One region of the Streptomyces sp. NPDC033177 genome, then DNA from elsewhere that is predicted to be linked to it. Evidence: riboswitches for the same ligand, from Rfam matches in the RefSeq annotation. Region 1 holds a riboswitch; each other region holds the start of a gene.

Region 1 (4,581 bases):
GCCGCATCGCCGACAACACGGCTCCAACCTCCGCCCTCCCGGCCTGTGGGGGTGATCTCGCACCCTCAACTCCGGGGTGGGCCCGCGAGGATGCGGCGGCAGGGAGCCCCGCACATCCTCACGCTTGGGGATCGCCGTCACACACCGGCGGCGATTCCCAAGCCCGGCCTCACCGGCCGGTCTGTCTCGATTCTCCCACCGCGGGCCGCCACTGGACCGGTTCCGTGGACACCTCGTCGAATGGCAGGGCGAACCGCGGTAGGCCCACTGCCGACCTCGAGCGGCCGATCTTTCTGCCGGCCGGGTTTCCACGCCTCCGGTTTCTGTCCGTGGGGAATGCTCGGTCGGGACGGTATGGGGGGTCACGTCAGGTAGGGCACGCGGCCGCCGCCAGAAGGCCTGAGCCGGACCTGGGCCGGCAGCGCGGTCCGAGCGTGGTCGATGACGTTGCCGTTGGAGCAGTTGTCATGCCTATGGTGATGATCTTCTTCAGGAGCTGGCAAACGACGCCCGGTCCGGGTCGTCACGCTCCGCCGGGCGCCCGAGCGGACCGTCTCCCCAGCTCCCCTGCGCCCCTGCGCCCCTGCGCCCCTGTGGAAGGCTCCGTTCGCAGGCGGTTCGTAACCGGTTCGCTTTCACTCCCCCTGATGGCGTAGAGTTGCATTCAACGGCGCGGGGTGGAGCAGCTCGGTAGCTCGCTGGGCTCATAACCCAGAGGTCGCAGGTTCAAATCCTGTCCCCGCTACTAAAGACCGAAGGCCCGGATCCAGAAATGGATCCGGGCCTTCGGTGTTTCCATGACCCGGTCGGCCCACACCGGTCGCCCCCCGCCGCCCCTCCGGGAACCCTGAGTGAGTGGGGCAGCGAGGAGGAATCGGCGGGGGCGGCGGCACGCGTCCCGATGTCCGGCACGAGCGGGCACTCGTGCGGGCTCTTCCCCTGCTGCTCATCGTCCTCGGGATCGTGTACGACGTGTCGACCCCCGCCAGGTTCACCGCCGTGCCCCTGTTCACCGCGGCCCCGCTCATCGCAGCGCCCTTCTACTCGCTGCTCAGCACCGTCCTCATCGGCACCGCCTCCTGCTCCGCCGTCCTCGCCCTGCACTTCAAGTCCAGCACCACCACCGACGTGGAGGCCGTCACCGAACTGATCACGGTGGCGACCGTCGCCGTCCTCGCCGTCGTCATCAACCGCGTCGTACGTCGCAGCGACAAACAGCTCGCGTCCGCCCGCTCCATCTCCGAGGCCGCCCAGCGCGCCGTGCTGCCACAGCCGGACCCCCGCATCGGCGGCCTCGACGTCGCGGCACGGTACGAGGCCGCGGAGGCCGACGCGTTCATCGGAGGCGATCTGTACGCCGTGCAGGACACCCCGCACGGCGTCCGCGTCATCGTCGGCGACGTACGGGGCAAGGGCATGGGCGCGGTGGCGGCCGTCGCCGTGGTGATCGGGGCGTTCCGGGAGGCCGCCGAGCAGGAGTCCACGCTTGAGGCCGTGGCACAGCGCCTGGAGCGTGCCCTCGCGCGTGAGGGCACACGGCGCGACGGGCTCGACGCCTTCGAGGGGTTCACCACCGCCGTGCTCGCGGAGATCCCGCACGGCGACGGTCTGGTGCGTCTCATCAACCGCGGGCACCCGGGCCCGCTGCTCCTGCGCGGCGACGGACGGCTGTGCGTCATGTCCGCCACCGAGCCCGCACTGCCGCTCGGGATGGGTGACCTGGGCGCCTGGCCGGACCGCGCGGACGAGACGGAGTTCCCGCCGGGGGCGATGCTGCTGCTCTACACCGACGGGCTCTCCGAGGCGCGTGACGCCCGGGGCGAGTTCTACGACCCGGCGACGCGGCTCGGCGGCCGGATCTTCCCGGGGCCGGGCGGACCCGACGCACTCCTGACGACGCTCGTCGAGGAAGTGCGGCGGCACACCGGCGGCGGGGGGACCGACGACATGGCGTTGCTCGCGGTGCGGCGGCCCCTGTCACCGGCCGTGACGGAAGGACACCACTCCGCATAACAACTGACGCACTGTCAAGGAGATGTGAAGCTCCGGTGTGTGAAGAAGTGGGGTCAACTCGCCCCGTTCCGGCCCCCGGTGTCCCGATAAATGCAGGCCGTGAGCATTAACGATCAGTCGGAACAGCTTGGAATACGGGCCTGCTGTCTATTAACGTTCGATAACGCAGCGCGGTCGTCCCAGCCGTCACTCGAGTCGGCTCCGCGCGCACGCGCCTAATCCCGAAAGGGAGCCGGGGAACCACTAATTGGGGTGAATCGGGCATCTGTGCCTCCGTGCCAGATGTTCGTAGGAGACCTTCCTGCTCCGAACCCGTCAGCTAACCCGGTAGGCGAGAAGGAAGGAAAGGAGTGCGCCCCAGTGGCGTCCAACCGCCCTGCCCCCCAAGGCGTTTACGTACCGAATGACGACGATTTCGGTGGGTACGACGACAATTCCTGGGAGGAATGGAACCCCACCGAGGAGTCCATCCGTCCCGTCCGCGGCAGGCACCGCGTCCACAAGCGGGGTGGTGGCGGGCTCGCCCGCAGCTCCACGGTTCTCGGCGTAGGCGTCATCGCCGCCGTCGGCGCGGGCGGCATCGCCACCGCGCAGGACGGCAAGCCCCCGGTCTCCATCGCGATGCCGGACCTCTCGGCCGTCACGGACTCGCTGCCGGAGGCCAAGTCGCTTCCGGGCGTGGGTTCCCTGATATCCGACGGCTCGGCCGACTCGGGTTCCGCGGACAACGGCGTGACGACCGCCGCCGCACCCCTCAGCGCCGCCGGCCTCAGCACCGCCGACGCCGAGCAGGGCACCACGGACGCGGGCGAGGCACTGCGGGCCCGCATCATGGAGCAGGCGGAGAGCCAGCAGGACCAGGCGGACGACGCGGTCCAGAAGGCCGCCGAGGAAGCCGCCGTCAAGCAGGCCGCCGAACAGGCCGCCGCCAAGCAGTCCGCGGCCGAGAAGAAGATCGCCGCCGAGAAGGCCGCCGCGAAGAAGAAGGCCGAGGCCGCCGCCAAGAAGAAGGCCGAGGCGGAGCGCCTGGCCAAGCTCGCGAAGAGCTACACGCTGCCCGTCGCCTCGTACACGCTCACCGGCACCTTCGGTCAGCCCGGCTCCATGTGGTCCTCCGGCTACCACACCGGCCTGGACTTCGCGGCTCCCACGGGCACGCCCATCAAGGCCGTCCACTCCGGCACCATCAAGGAGGCCGGCTGGGCGGGGGCGTACGGCTACCGCACGGTCCTCGAACTCGACGACGGCACCGAGGTCTGGTTCTGCCACCAGTCCTCCATGAACGTCAGCGCCGGCCAGAAGGTCACCACCGGCGAGACCATCGGCCGCGTCGGTGCCACCGGCAACGTCACCGGCGCGCACCTCCACATGGAGGTTCACCCGGGCGGCGACTCCACCGGGGTCGACCCGGCGGCGTGGCTGCGCGGCAAGGGCCAGTCGATCTGAGGTAACCCCAGAACCCCGGCGGTCCTGGCGACAACCCCCCGACGTCAGGGCTGCCGGTTCGGCATGCGAGCCTTCCGTGCGCGGATGGAATCGGCGTCCCGCTGCACGGAATTCCGTGGTCCGTACAGGCGTTGATCCCCTCATGACTTCTCTCCGCAAGCTTGGCTCGTCCGACCTCGAGGTCTTCCCGCTCGCCCTGGGCGGCAACGTCTTCGGCTGGACGGCCGACGAGGCGCAGTCCTTCGACGTGCTGGACGCCTACACCGCCGCGGGCGGCAACTTCATCGACACCGCCGACGTCTACTCGGCCTGGGTGCCGGGCAACAAGGGCGGCGAGTCCGAGACCGTCATCGGCAACTGGTTCGCCGCGCGCGGCAATCGCTCCGACGTCGTGCTGGCCACCAAGGTCGGCGCCCACCCCGACTTCAAGGGCCTGTCCGCGCGCACCATCAAGGCCGGTGCCGAGGAGTCGCTGCGCCGCCTGCGCACCGATTACATCGACCTCTACTACACGCACTACGACGACCCGACCGTCCCGGTCGAGGAGGTCATCGGCGCGCTCGACGACCTGGTGACGTCCGGCAAGGTGCGCGCCATCGCCGCGTCCAACGTGACCCCCGAGCGGCTCCAGGAGTTCCTGGACTTCTCCGACCGCGAGGGCCTCGCGCGCTACTCGGTGCTTCAGCCGCACTACAACCTCGTCTCGCGCGACACGTACGAGGGCCCGCTGGAGCAGGTCGCCTCCCGCTCGGGCCTGGCTGCCGTCCCGTACTACGCGCTCGCCTCCGGCTTCCTGACCGGCAAGTACCGCCCGGGGGCGCGGGTCGACAGCGCGCGGGCCGAGGGCGCCGGAAAGCACCTGGAGACCGAGCGCGGCCGGCGGGTGCTCGCCGCGCTCGACCAGGTCGCCGAGGCCCGTGGCGCCGAGCTCGCGACGGTCGCCCTCGCGTGGCTCGCGGCCCAGCCGACGGTGGCGGCGCCGATCGCGTCGGCCCGTACGGTCGAGCAGCTGCCCGCGCTGCTCGCGGTGGGCGAGCTCGAACTGACGGACGCCGAGATTTCGACGCTGACGGCGGCTTCGGCCTAGCCGCGGTAGGGGTTGTACGCGGGGTAGGGCATCGC
Region 2 (4,581 bases), on a different contig from region 1:
CCTGGGAGGAGTACGGCGGCCTCGACTTCGCGCCGAGCGCCGACCAGGCGAGCCGTTCCCAGCAGATCTCCGTGGCCGAGAAGGTCCTCGACGACCAGGGTCCCGACGCCTGGCCGAGCTGCGCGCCGATCGCCGGCCTCACCGAGGGCGGCGCCGCCGCCGACGTCGACCCGGGCGCCCCGATCACGACCATTCCTTCTGACGAGCCGTCGGAATCGACCGGGTCCGGCGAATCGTCGAAGCCGGGCGGGTCGGACGAGCCGGACGCGTCGCCGAGCGAGTCGGCCGACCCCTCGAACAGCGCCGACCCGTCGGACAGTGCCGAGCCGTCCGAGAAGCCGGACACCGACGACGCGTCACGAGACAAGAATCACGACGAGTCGGGCACATCGGATGACTCGGCCAAGTCCGGCGACTCGGCCAAGTCCGGCGAGCCGGGCAAGTCCGAGCAGGATGACGCCACTTCGCCAGCGCCCACCCCCTCCACCGGTGAGAGCGAGGGTCGTCACCGCGGCGATAGTGCCGACGACGAGGCGTCCGAAGGGTCCGCCCGCGAGGGTTCGGGCCGGCACGCCTCGCGCGGCGACGAGCGCGAGCACGACGTCACCGACGGGACGTACACGGTCCGTTCCGGGGACAGCCTCTCGGTCATCGCCGACGACCTGGAGCTGCAGGGCGGGTGGACCGAGCTGTACGCCGAGAACGAGAAGTCGGTCGGCTCCGACCCCGACCTCATCCTTCCCGGTCAGAGCCTCGATTTGGGCGAAAAGTAGGGGTAGTTGGCGAGTCACTTTGCGCCTGATGCCCCAATTGGCGCAAGTGAGACATGGGTCTCAGAAGCCCTGATCGTCTTTGAAATTCGGGCGATCGCATGACTACGGTCGTGACCGCTCGCCACAGCGGGCCCCGCCGGTCGGTACGCCGAGTCCTGCCAACGGCCGTTCGGGAACAGTCGTCGCGTAATGCGCCGTAGGCAGGAGCGGGGGACCCAAGGTTTGCGCCGGGCCCGGCCGTTGAACGGCCTCGCGAGAGCGAGGCGGGGAGACGGACGGGAACGGCTAGGGGTTAAGTCGCACTCAGGAAGTGCGGCCGGGCAACTTCATCGGCCCGAACCCGACAGCTCACCTCGCAGGCGTCGGTGAGGGGATCACTCATGCTGTTTTCCAGCAAGGGCAAGCACCGCCGCCCGTCCAAGGCCACCCGTGTCGCCACGCTCGCCGGCGTCACCGGTGTCGCGGTCGCAGCCCCGCTGATGGCGGCCGGCCAGGCCTCCGCCGCCACGAACTCCGAGTGGGACGCCGTCGCCCAGTGCGAGTCGGGCGGCAACTGGTCGATCAACACCGGCAACGGCTACACGGGCGGCCTGCAGTTCTCGTCGTCCACCTGGGCCGCGTACGGCGGCACGAAGTACGCGCCCACCGCCGACAAGGCCTCCAAGGCCCAGCAGATCGAGATCGGCGAGAAGGTCCTCGCGGGTCAGGGCAAGGGTGCCTGGCCGAGCTGCGGCGTCGGCCTCTCGGGCGCCTCCAACGAGGGTGGCGGTGCGCAGGAGAGCGCCCCGCAGCAGACCCAGGAGCAGCCCAAGAGCCAGCCCACGCCGCAGACCGAGCAGCCGCAGCAGGCCGCTCCCAAGGCCGAGGCCCCGAAGACCGAGTCCAAGAAGACCGTCGAGACCCCGACCGGCGAGACGGTCAAGAAGGGCGACGGCGAGTACAAGGTCAAGAAGGGTGACACCCTCTCCAAGATCGCCAAGGCGGAGGACGTCAAGGGCGGCTGGCACAAGGTGTACAAGCTCAACGGCGACATCATCGAGAACGCCGACATGATCTTCCCGGGCCAGCAGCTCCACCTGAGCTAGGTCTGGCGGCGCCTCGCTGGTCTTTTGCCTGCGGGTGCGTCGTGGCTTGTCGCGCCCACGCGGCGGAGCCGCATATGTCATAGCCCCGCGCCCCTTGAGGGGCGGCCCCCGTCCTCCGGTCCACCCCGCCCCGGTGCGCGTATCCCCCGTACGCACCGGGGCGGGGTTATGTTTGTTCCGTTCGGAAACTTTTTGCTCTCGGTTTGTCCACAGGACGGTCGCTCGGCTGGCTCTTGTCCGGGAGCCGGTTAGGCTCGTGTCCGCGAGGCCAACGCCCCGCGTACCCGCGTCACATCCCAGAAGGAGATGCTCGTGCCGTCCATCGACGTCGTCGTAGCCCGGGAAATCCTGGACTCCCGAGGCAACCCCACGGTCGAGGTCGAGGTCGGCCTCGACGACGGCAGCACGGGTCGTGCCGCCGTTCCGTCCGGTGCGTCCACCGGTGCTTTCGAGGCCATCGAACTCCGTGACGGTGACCCCAACCGTTACATGGGCAAGGGCGTGGAGAAGGCCGTCCTCGCCGTCATCGAGCAGATCGGCCCGGAGCTCGTCGGGTACGACGCGACCGAGCAGCGCCTGATCGACCAGGCGATGTTCGACCTCGACGCCACCGACAACAAGGGCTCGCTCGGCGCCAACGCCATCCTCGGCGTCTCGCTCGCCGTCGCGCACGCCGCGTCGGAGGCCTCCGACCTCCCGCTCTTCCGCTACCTCGGCGGCCCGAACGCGCACCTGCTGCCCGTTCCGATGATGAACATCCTGAACGGCGGGTCGCACGCCGACTCGAACGTCGACATCCAGGAGTTCATGATCGCGCCGATCGGCGCCGAGTCGTTCTCCGAGGCCCTGCGCTGGGGCACCGAGGTCTACCACACGCTGAAGAAGGTCCTGAAGGACAAGGGCCTCTCCACCGGCCTGGGCGACGAGGGCGGCTTCGCCCCGAACCTGGACTCCAACCGCGCCGCGCTCGACCTCATCCTCGAGGCCATCAAGCAGGCCGGTTACGTCCCCGGCGAGCAGATCGCGCTCGCGCTCGACGTCGCCGCGTCCGAGTTCTACAAGGACGGCTCGTACGACTTCGAGGGCAAGTCCCGCTCGGCCGCCGAGATGACCGAGTACTACGAGGAGCTCGTCGCCTCGTACCCCCTCGTCTCCATCGAGGACCCGCTGTTCGAGGACGACTGGGCCGGCTGGAACGTCATCACCGAGAAGCTCGGCGACAAGGTCCAGCTCGTCGGCGACGACCTGTTCGTCACCAACCCCGAGCGCCTCGCCCGTGGCATCGAGGAGAAGTCGGCCAACGCCCTCCTGGTGAAGGTCAACCAGATCGGCTCGCTGACCGAGACCCTCGACGCCGTCGAGATGGCGCAGCGCAGCGGCTTCAAGTGCATGATGTCGCACCGCTCCGGCGAGACCGAGGACGTCACCATCGCCGACCTCGCCGTCGCCACCAACTGCGGCCAGATCAAGACCGGCGCCCCGGCCCGCTCCGAGCGCGTCGCCAAGTACAACCAGCTCCTGCGCATCGAGGAGATCCTGGACGACGCCGCGGTGTACGCGGGCCGTTCGGCGTTCCCGCGCTTCAAGGGCTGAACAACGGCGAGCTCCGGCTCCGCTGAGTAGATACGTACGTCCCCGTACTCGGTCCCGTACCGTGTGCGGGGACGTTCGTACGTATCGGGGAGGCGGCACACATGGCCGTGAAGGACCGCGACCGGTTCTCCACCGCGACCAGGCTGCGGCTGCTCGGCGAGCAGACCGCGGAGCGTGTCTACCGCTCCCAGACCAAGCGCCAGGCGCGCCGCTCCCGGCTCACGGGACGCGCCGCGCTCCTCGCGCTCGTGCTGTGCTCGCTGGTCGTCGCGCTCGCCTACCCGATAAGGCAGTACGTCTCCCAGCGCGCGGAGATCGCCGACCAGCGCAAGGAGCAGGCCGAGCGCCGCGAGCACGTCGAGAGGCTGAAGGACGAGAAGGCCCGCTGGCGTGACGACGCGTACGCGGAGCAGCGCATCCGGGACCGGCTGCACTACGTGATGCCGGGCGAGACCGGCTACACGGTGGTCGACCCCGAGGCGGCGAAGAAGCAGCGCACCGACCAGGGAGCCGCCGCCAGGCCCTGGTACTCGAACGTCTGGGACGGCGTCGACAAGGCGGACCGCCCGGCCGACGACGACTGAGCCCCACCAGGCTTCCGACGACCGAGCCCCACAGAACTTCTACGGAACCGATCGAAAGACAGGCATGGAAACGCCCCCGCCGACCACCCCGCGCACCGAGCCCACCGACGCCGACGTCGAGGCATTCAAGCAGCAGCTCGGCCGCCCGCCGCGCGGCCTGCGGGCCATCGCCCACCGCTGCCCGTGCGGGCAGCCGGACGTCGTCGAGACGGCGCCGCGGCTTCCCGACGGGACGCCGTTCCCGACGACGTACTACCTGACGTGCCCGCGGGCCGCGTCCGCGATCGGCACTCTTGAGGCCAACGGCGTCATGAAGGAGATGTCGGAGCGGCTGAAGACGGACCCCGAGCTCGCTGCCGCCTACCGCAAGGCGCATGAGGACTACATCGCGCGCCGTGACGCCATCGAGGTCCTTGAAGGCTTCCCGAGCGCGGGCGGCATGCCGGACCGCGTGAAGTGCCTGCACGTCCTGGTCGGCCACTCCCTGGCCGCGGGCCCCGGCGTGAACCCGCTGGGCGACGAGGCGATCGCGATGCTCCCGGAGTG
Region 3 (4,581 bases), on a different contig from region 1:
CTCTCCGAGGACCACCTGACCCCGGTCGCCGCGGTCTGCCTCTGGTACGACGTCGGTTCACGCCACGAGGTCAAGGGGCGTACGGGCCTCGCGCACCTCTTCGAGCACCTCATGTTCCAGGGTTCGAAGCAGGTGCAGGGCAACGGCCACTTCGAGCTGGTGCAGGGTGCGGGCGGTTCGCTGAACGGCACCACGAGCTTCGAGCGCACGAACTATTTCGAGACCATGCCCACACACCAGCTCGAGCTGGCGCTGTGGCTGGAAGCCGACCGCATGGGCTCCCTGCTCTCCGCGCTCGACGAAGAATCCATGGAGAACCAGCGCGACGTCGTCAAGAACGAGCGCCGCCAGCGTTACGACAACGTTCCGTACGGCACGGCGTTCGAGAAGCTGACCGCCCTCTCGTACCCCGAGGGCCACCCCTACCACCACACCCCGATCGGCTCCATGGCCGACCTGGACGCGGCGACGCTTGAGGACGCGCGGGCGTTCTTCCGTACCTACTACGCGCCCAACAACGCGGTCCTTTCGATCGTCGGCGACATCGACCCGGAGCAGACCCTCGCCTGGGTCGAGAAGTACTTCGGGTCCATCCCCTCGCACGACGGCAAGCAGCCGCCGCGCGACGGCTCGCTGCCCGACACGATCGGCAAGGAGCTGCGCGAGGTCGTCGAGGAAGAGGTCCCGGCCCGCGCCCTGATGGCCGCCTACCGCCTCCCGGAGGACGGCACGCGCGCGTGCGACGCGGCCGACCTGGCGCTGACGGTCCTCGGCAGCGGCGAGTCGTCGCGGCTCTACAACCGCCTCGTGCGCCGCGATCGCACCGCCGTGGCGGCCGGGTTCGGCCTGCTGCGGCTCGCCGGTGCCCCCTCGCTCGGCTGGCTCGACGTGAAGACGTCCGGTGACGTCGAGGTACCCGTCATCGAGGCCGCGGTCGACGAGGAGCTCGCCCGCTTCGCGGAAGAGGGCCCCACCGAGGAGGAGATGGAGCGCGCCCAGGCACAGCTGGAGCGCGAGTGGCTCGACCGGCTCTCCACGGTCTCAGGACGCGCGGACGAACTCTGCCGGTACGCCGTCCTGTTCGGTGACCCGCAGCTCGCCCTCACCGCCGTCGGGCGCGTCCTGGACGTCACCGCGGAAGAGGTCAAGGCGGCCGCGGCGGCCCGCCTGCGCCCCGACAACCGCGCCGTGCTCGTGTACGAGCCCGTAGCGGGCGCCGAAGCCACCGACGAGGACGAAGAGGAGGCGGCGAAGTGACCGAGGCCGCAACGATGCAGTTCCACCCGCAGCCCCAGGCGGGCGACGCACGGCCGTGGGCCTTCCCCGCGCCCGAGCGCGCCACCCTGGACAACGGCCTCACGGTGCTGCGCTGCCACCGCCCCGGCCAGCAGGTCGTCGCGGTGGAGGTCCACCTGGAGGCGCCGCTCGACGCCGAGCCCGCGGGCCTCGACGGCGTGGCCACGATCATGGCGAGGGCCTTCAACGAAGGTACGGACAAGCACTCCGCCGAGGACTTCGCCGCCGAACTCGACCGCTGCGGCGCCACCATGGACGCGCACGCCGACCACCCCGGCGTACGCGTCTCGCTCGAAGTCCCGGTGTCCCGCCTCCCGAAGGCGCTCGGTCTGCTCTCCGACGCCCTGCGCGCTCCCGCCTTCGCGGACAGCGAGATCGAGCGCCTCGTGCGCAACCGCCTGGACGAGATCCCGCACGAGGCCGCCAACCCGGGGCGCCGCGCCGCCAAGGAGCTCTCCCGGCAGCTCTTCCCGGCGACCTCGCGCATGTCGCGCCCCCGTCAGGGCACCGAGGAGACGGTCACGGCCATCGACTCGGCGGCCGTGCGCACCTTCTACGAGAAGCACGTGCGTCCCGCCACGGCGACCGCCGTCGTCGTGGGCGACCTGACCGGCGTCGACCTGGACGCCGTCCTCGCCGACACCGTCGGCGCCTGGACGGGCGGCACCGCCGAGCCGCGCCCGGTGCCCCCGGTGACCGCGGACGACACCGGGCGTGTCGTCATCGTGGACCGCCCCGGAGCCGTCCAGACGCAGCTGCTCATCGGCCGCGTGGGACCGGACCGCCACGACCGCGTCTGGCCCGCGCAGGTGCTCGGCACGTACTGCCTCGGCGGCACCCTCACCTCGCGCCTGGACCGCGTCCTGCGCGAGGAGAAGGGATACACCTACGGCGTACGGTCGTTCGCCCAGGTCCTGCGTTCCACACCGGACGGCACCGGCGCCGCGATGCTCGCCATCAGCGGCTCCGTGGACACCGAGTCCACGGGCCCGGCGCTCGACGACCTGTGGAAGGTCCTGCGCACCCTCGCGGCCGACGGCCTCACGGACGCCGAGCGCGATGTCGCCGTGCAGAACCTGGTGGGCGTCGCCCCGCTCAAGTACGAGATGGCGGCGTCCGTCGCGGCCACCCTGGCCGACCAGGTCGAGCAGCACCTGCCGGACGACTTCCAGGCCCAGCTGTACCGACAGTTGGCCGCGACCGGCACCGTGGAGGCCACTGCCGCCGTCGTGAGCGCCTTCCCGGTGGACCGCCTTGTGACGGTGCTCGTCGGTGACGCCTCGCAGATCGAGGAGCCCGTCAGGGCCCTTGGCATCGGTGAAGTGAGTGTGGCCACGGGCTGAGTGACAGTCAGGACATATCGGGACCCCAGTGGCTGAGATTAATCACTGGGGTTCTCATATGTCCGAATTAGTATGGAGGTTACGTGTCTGACCTGTGGCGTGCGCTACAAAAGCTCTGATCCGTTTGTCGTTTGAAAGACGCCCCGCTTAGCGTCATCCCGGCTGTTCGTCATGCAGTAGTCGCACCCGCGGCACCGGACAGTCATCGCCGAGTCCCCGTACGGCGCGAGCCAGGGGAGCCGGGGACCCACATGTCCCCTTGGGGTGAATCGGGAACCTTGCCGTCAGGTGAGGGACTCGTAGGAGACCTTCCTGCTCCGAACCCGTCAGCTAACCCGGTAGGCGAGAAGGAAGGAAAGGATCAGCCGCTTCATGGCGTTCACCCGTGCCACCGGGAAGCACCGTCGCCCGAGCCGCCTCACGCGTACCACCGCGAACGTGGCGGGCGTCGCCGCCCTCACCACCACCGGTGTCATCGGAGGCCTGGCCGCTCCGGCGCTCGCCGCCGACGACGCGGCGGCTCTTGAGCACACCGGCCTGACCCAGGCCATCTCCGTCGGCGACTCGCTCGCCGAGAGCATCGACGCGCAGGCCGCCGCCCAGCAGCAGGCCGCCGACGCCGCTGCCGCCGCCAAGAAGGCCGAAGAGGCCGCCAAGAAGAAGGCCGAAGAGGCGAAGCGCAAGGCCGAGGCCGAGGCGAAGGCCAAGGCCAAGAAGGAGCGCGAGGCCAAGGAGCGTGCCGCTCGCGAGGCCGAGCGCAAGCGCCTCAACAGCTACGTCTCCCCGATCTCCGGCTCGTACGTCTCCACGGGCTACCAGACCGGCGGCGCCATGTGGTCCTCCGGCAGCCACACCGGCGTCGACTTCCACGCCGCCTCCGGCACCTCGGTCCACGCGGTCGGCTCCGGCACCGTCGTCGAGGCCGGCTGGGGCGGTGCCTACGGCAACAACGTGGTCATCAAGATGAACGACGGCACGTACACCCAGTACGGCCACATGTCGTCCCTCGGTGTCACGGTCGGCCAGGCGGTCACCCCGGGCCAGCAGATAGGCCTCTCCGGCTCCACCGGCAACTCCAGCGGCCCGCACCTGCACTTCGAGGCCCGCACCGGCGCGGACTACGGCACGGACATCGACCCCGTCTCGTACCTCCGCTCGCACGGCGTCAACGTCTGATCCCAGCGGTCTGATCCAGCGGTCGACGGCGGACGCACGCAGCGCCACTGATTCACCGAAAGCCCCGGCTCGTCGAGAGCCGGGGCTTTCGCCGTTCCCGTATCTCCTTTGGCCAAAAGTATCCCTGGATTTCAGCCTGCCGTCGGAAATTCGGCCGCCCTGCAATAGAGTCGCGGAACAGGCGTCGATCGACCGCGTTTCGCGGGGATTAGTGCGGAGGTCAGTCATGCGCATTCCCGCGCACTCGGTATGCACGGCCATCCGGGACGACATCGTCTCCGGTGTCTACGAACGGGGTGGCCGCCTCACCGAGGAACTGCTCGCGCGCCGCTACGGAGTCTCCCGCGTCCCGGTGCGCGAAGCCCTGCGCACCCTTGAGGCGGAGGGCTTCGTCGTCACGCGCCGGCACGCGGGCGCGTGCGTCGCGGAGCCCACCGAGGAGGAGGCCGCCGACCTCCTGGAGATCCGCGCGCTCCTGGAGCCGCTGGGCGCGGCCCGCGCCGCCCAGCGCCGCACGGAGGCGCACCTGAAGGTCTTGCGCGGTCTCGTCAGGCTCGGCCAGGAGCGGTCGAGGCGCGGCCACAGCGAGGATCTGCGCTCCCTGGGCGGCTGGTTCCACGAGACGCTCGCCCAGGCGTCCGGCAGCCCGGGTCTCACGGCGCTGCTCACTCAGCTCCGGCACAAGATCGCCTGGATGTACGTGGTCGAGACGTCCGCCGCGCCCGCCGAGGCGTGGGCCGAGCACGCCGCGATCGTCGACGCGGTC

The links. Region 1 has a riboswitch for cyclic di-AMP ahead of ACZ5U5_RS26360 (M23 family metallopeptidase). Riboswitches for the same ligand answer to the same signal wherever they lie in the genome.
Region 2: linked by a shared signal. The riboswitch ahead of ACZ5U5_RS21530 (transglycosylase family protein) and the one ahead of ACZ5U5_RS26360 (M23 family metallopeptidase) in region 1 are both predicted to bind cyclic di-AMP.
Region 3: linked by a shared signal. The riboswitch ahead of ACZ5U5_RS29130 (M23 family metallopeptidase) and the one ahead of ACZ5U5_RS26360 (M23 family metallopeptidase) in region 1 are both predicted to bind cyclic di-AMP.

What each region holds. Positions count from the first base shown of each region.
Region 1 is NZ_JBVIPS010000008.1:20,456-25,036, reverse strand. Features, by position in the region: tRNA gene ACZ5U5_RS26370 (tRNA-Met) at 672-745, shown strand; gene ACZ5U5_RS26365 (PP2C family protein-serine/threonine phosphatase) at 856-2,013, shown strand; cyclic di-AMP (ydaO/yuaA leader) riboswitch at 2,216-2,362, shown strand; gene ACZ5U5_RS26360 (M23 family metallopeptidase) at 2,374-3,459, shown strand; gene ACZ5U5_RS26355 (aldo/keto reductase) at 3,602-4,546, shown strand; gene ACZ5U5_RS26350 (PrsW family glutamic-type intramembrane protease) at 4,543-4,581, opposite strand, start outside.
Region 2 is NZ_JBVIPS010000006.1:107,575-112,155, reverse strand. Features, by position in the region: gene ACZ5U5_RS21535 (LysM peptidoglycan-binding domain-containing protein) at 1-773, shown strand, start outside; cyclic di-AMP (ydaO/yuaA leader) riboswitch at 956-1,150, shown strand; gene ACZ5U5_RS21530 (transglycosylase family protein) at 1,154-1,858, shown strand; gene eno (phosphopyruvate hydratase) at 2,171-3,451, shown strand; gene ACZ5U5_RS21520 (FtsB family cell division protein) at 3,553-4,035, shown strand; gene ACZ5U5_RS21515 (DUF501 domain-containing protein) at 4,100-4,581, shown strand, end outside.
Region 3 is NZ_JBVIPS010000009.1:116,191-120,771, forward strand. Features, by position in the region: gene ACZ5U5_RS29120 (M16 family metallopeptidase) at 1-1,257, shown strand, start outside; gene ACZ5U5_RS29125 (M16 family metallopeptidase) at 1,254-2,639, shown strand; cyclic di-AMP (ydaO/yuaA leader) riboswitch at 2,836-2,999, shown strand; gene ACZ5U5_RS29130 (M23 family metallopeptidase) at 3,012-3,815, shown strand; gene ACZ5U5_RS29135 (GntR family transcriptional regulator) at 4,042-4,581, shown strand, end outside.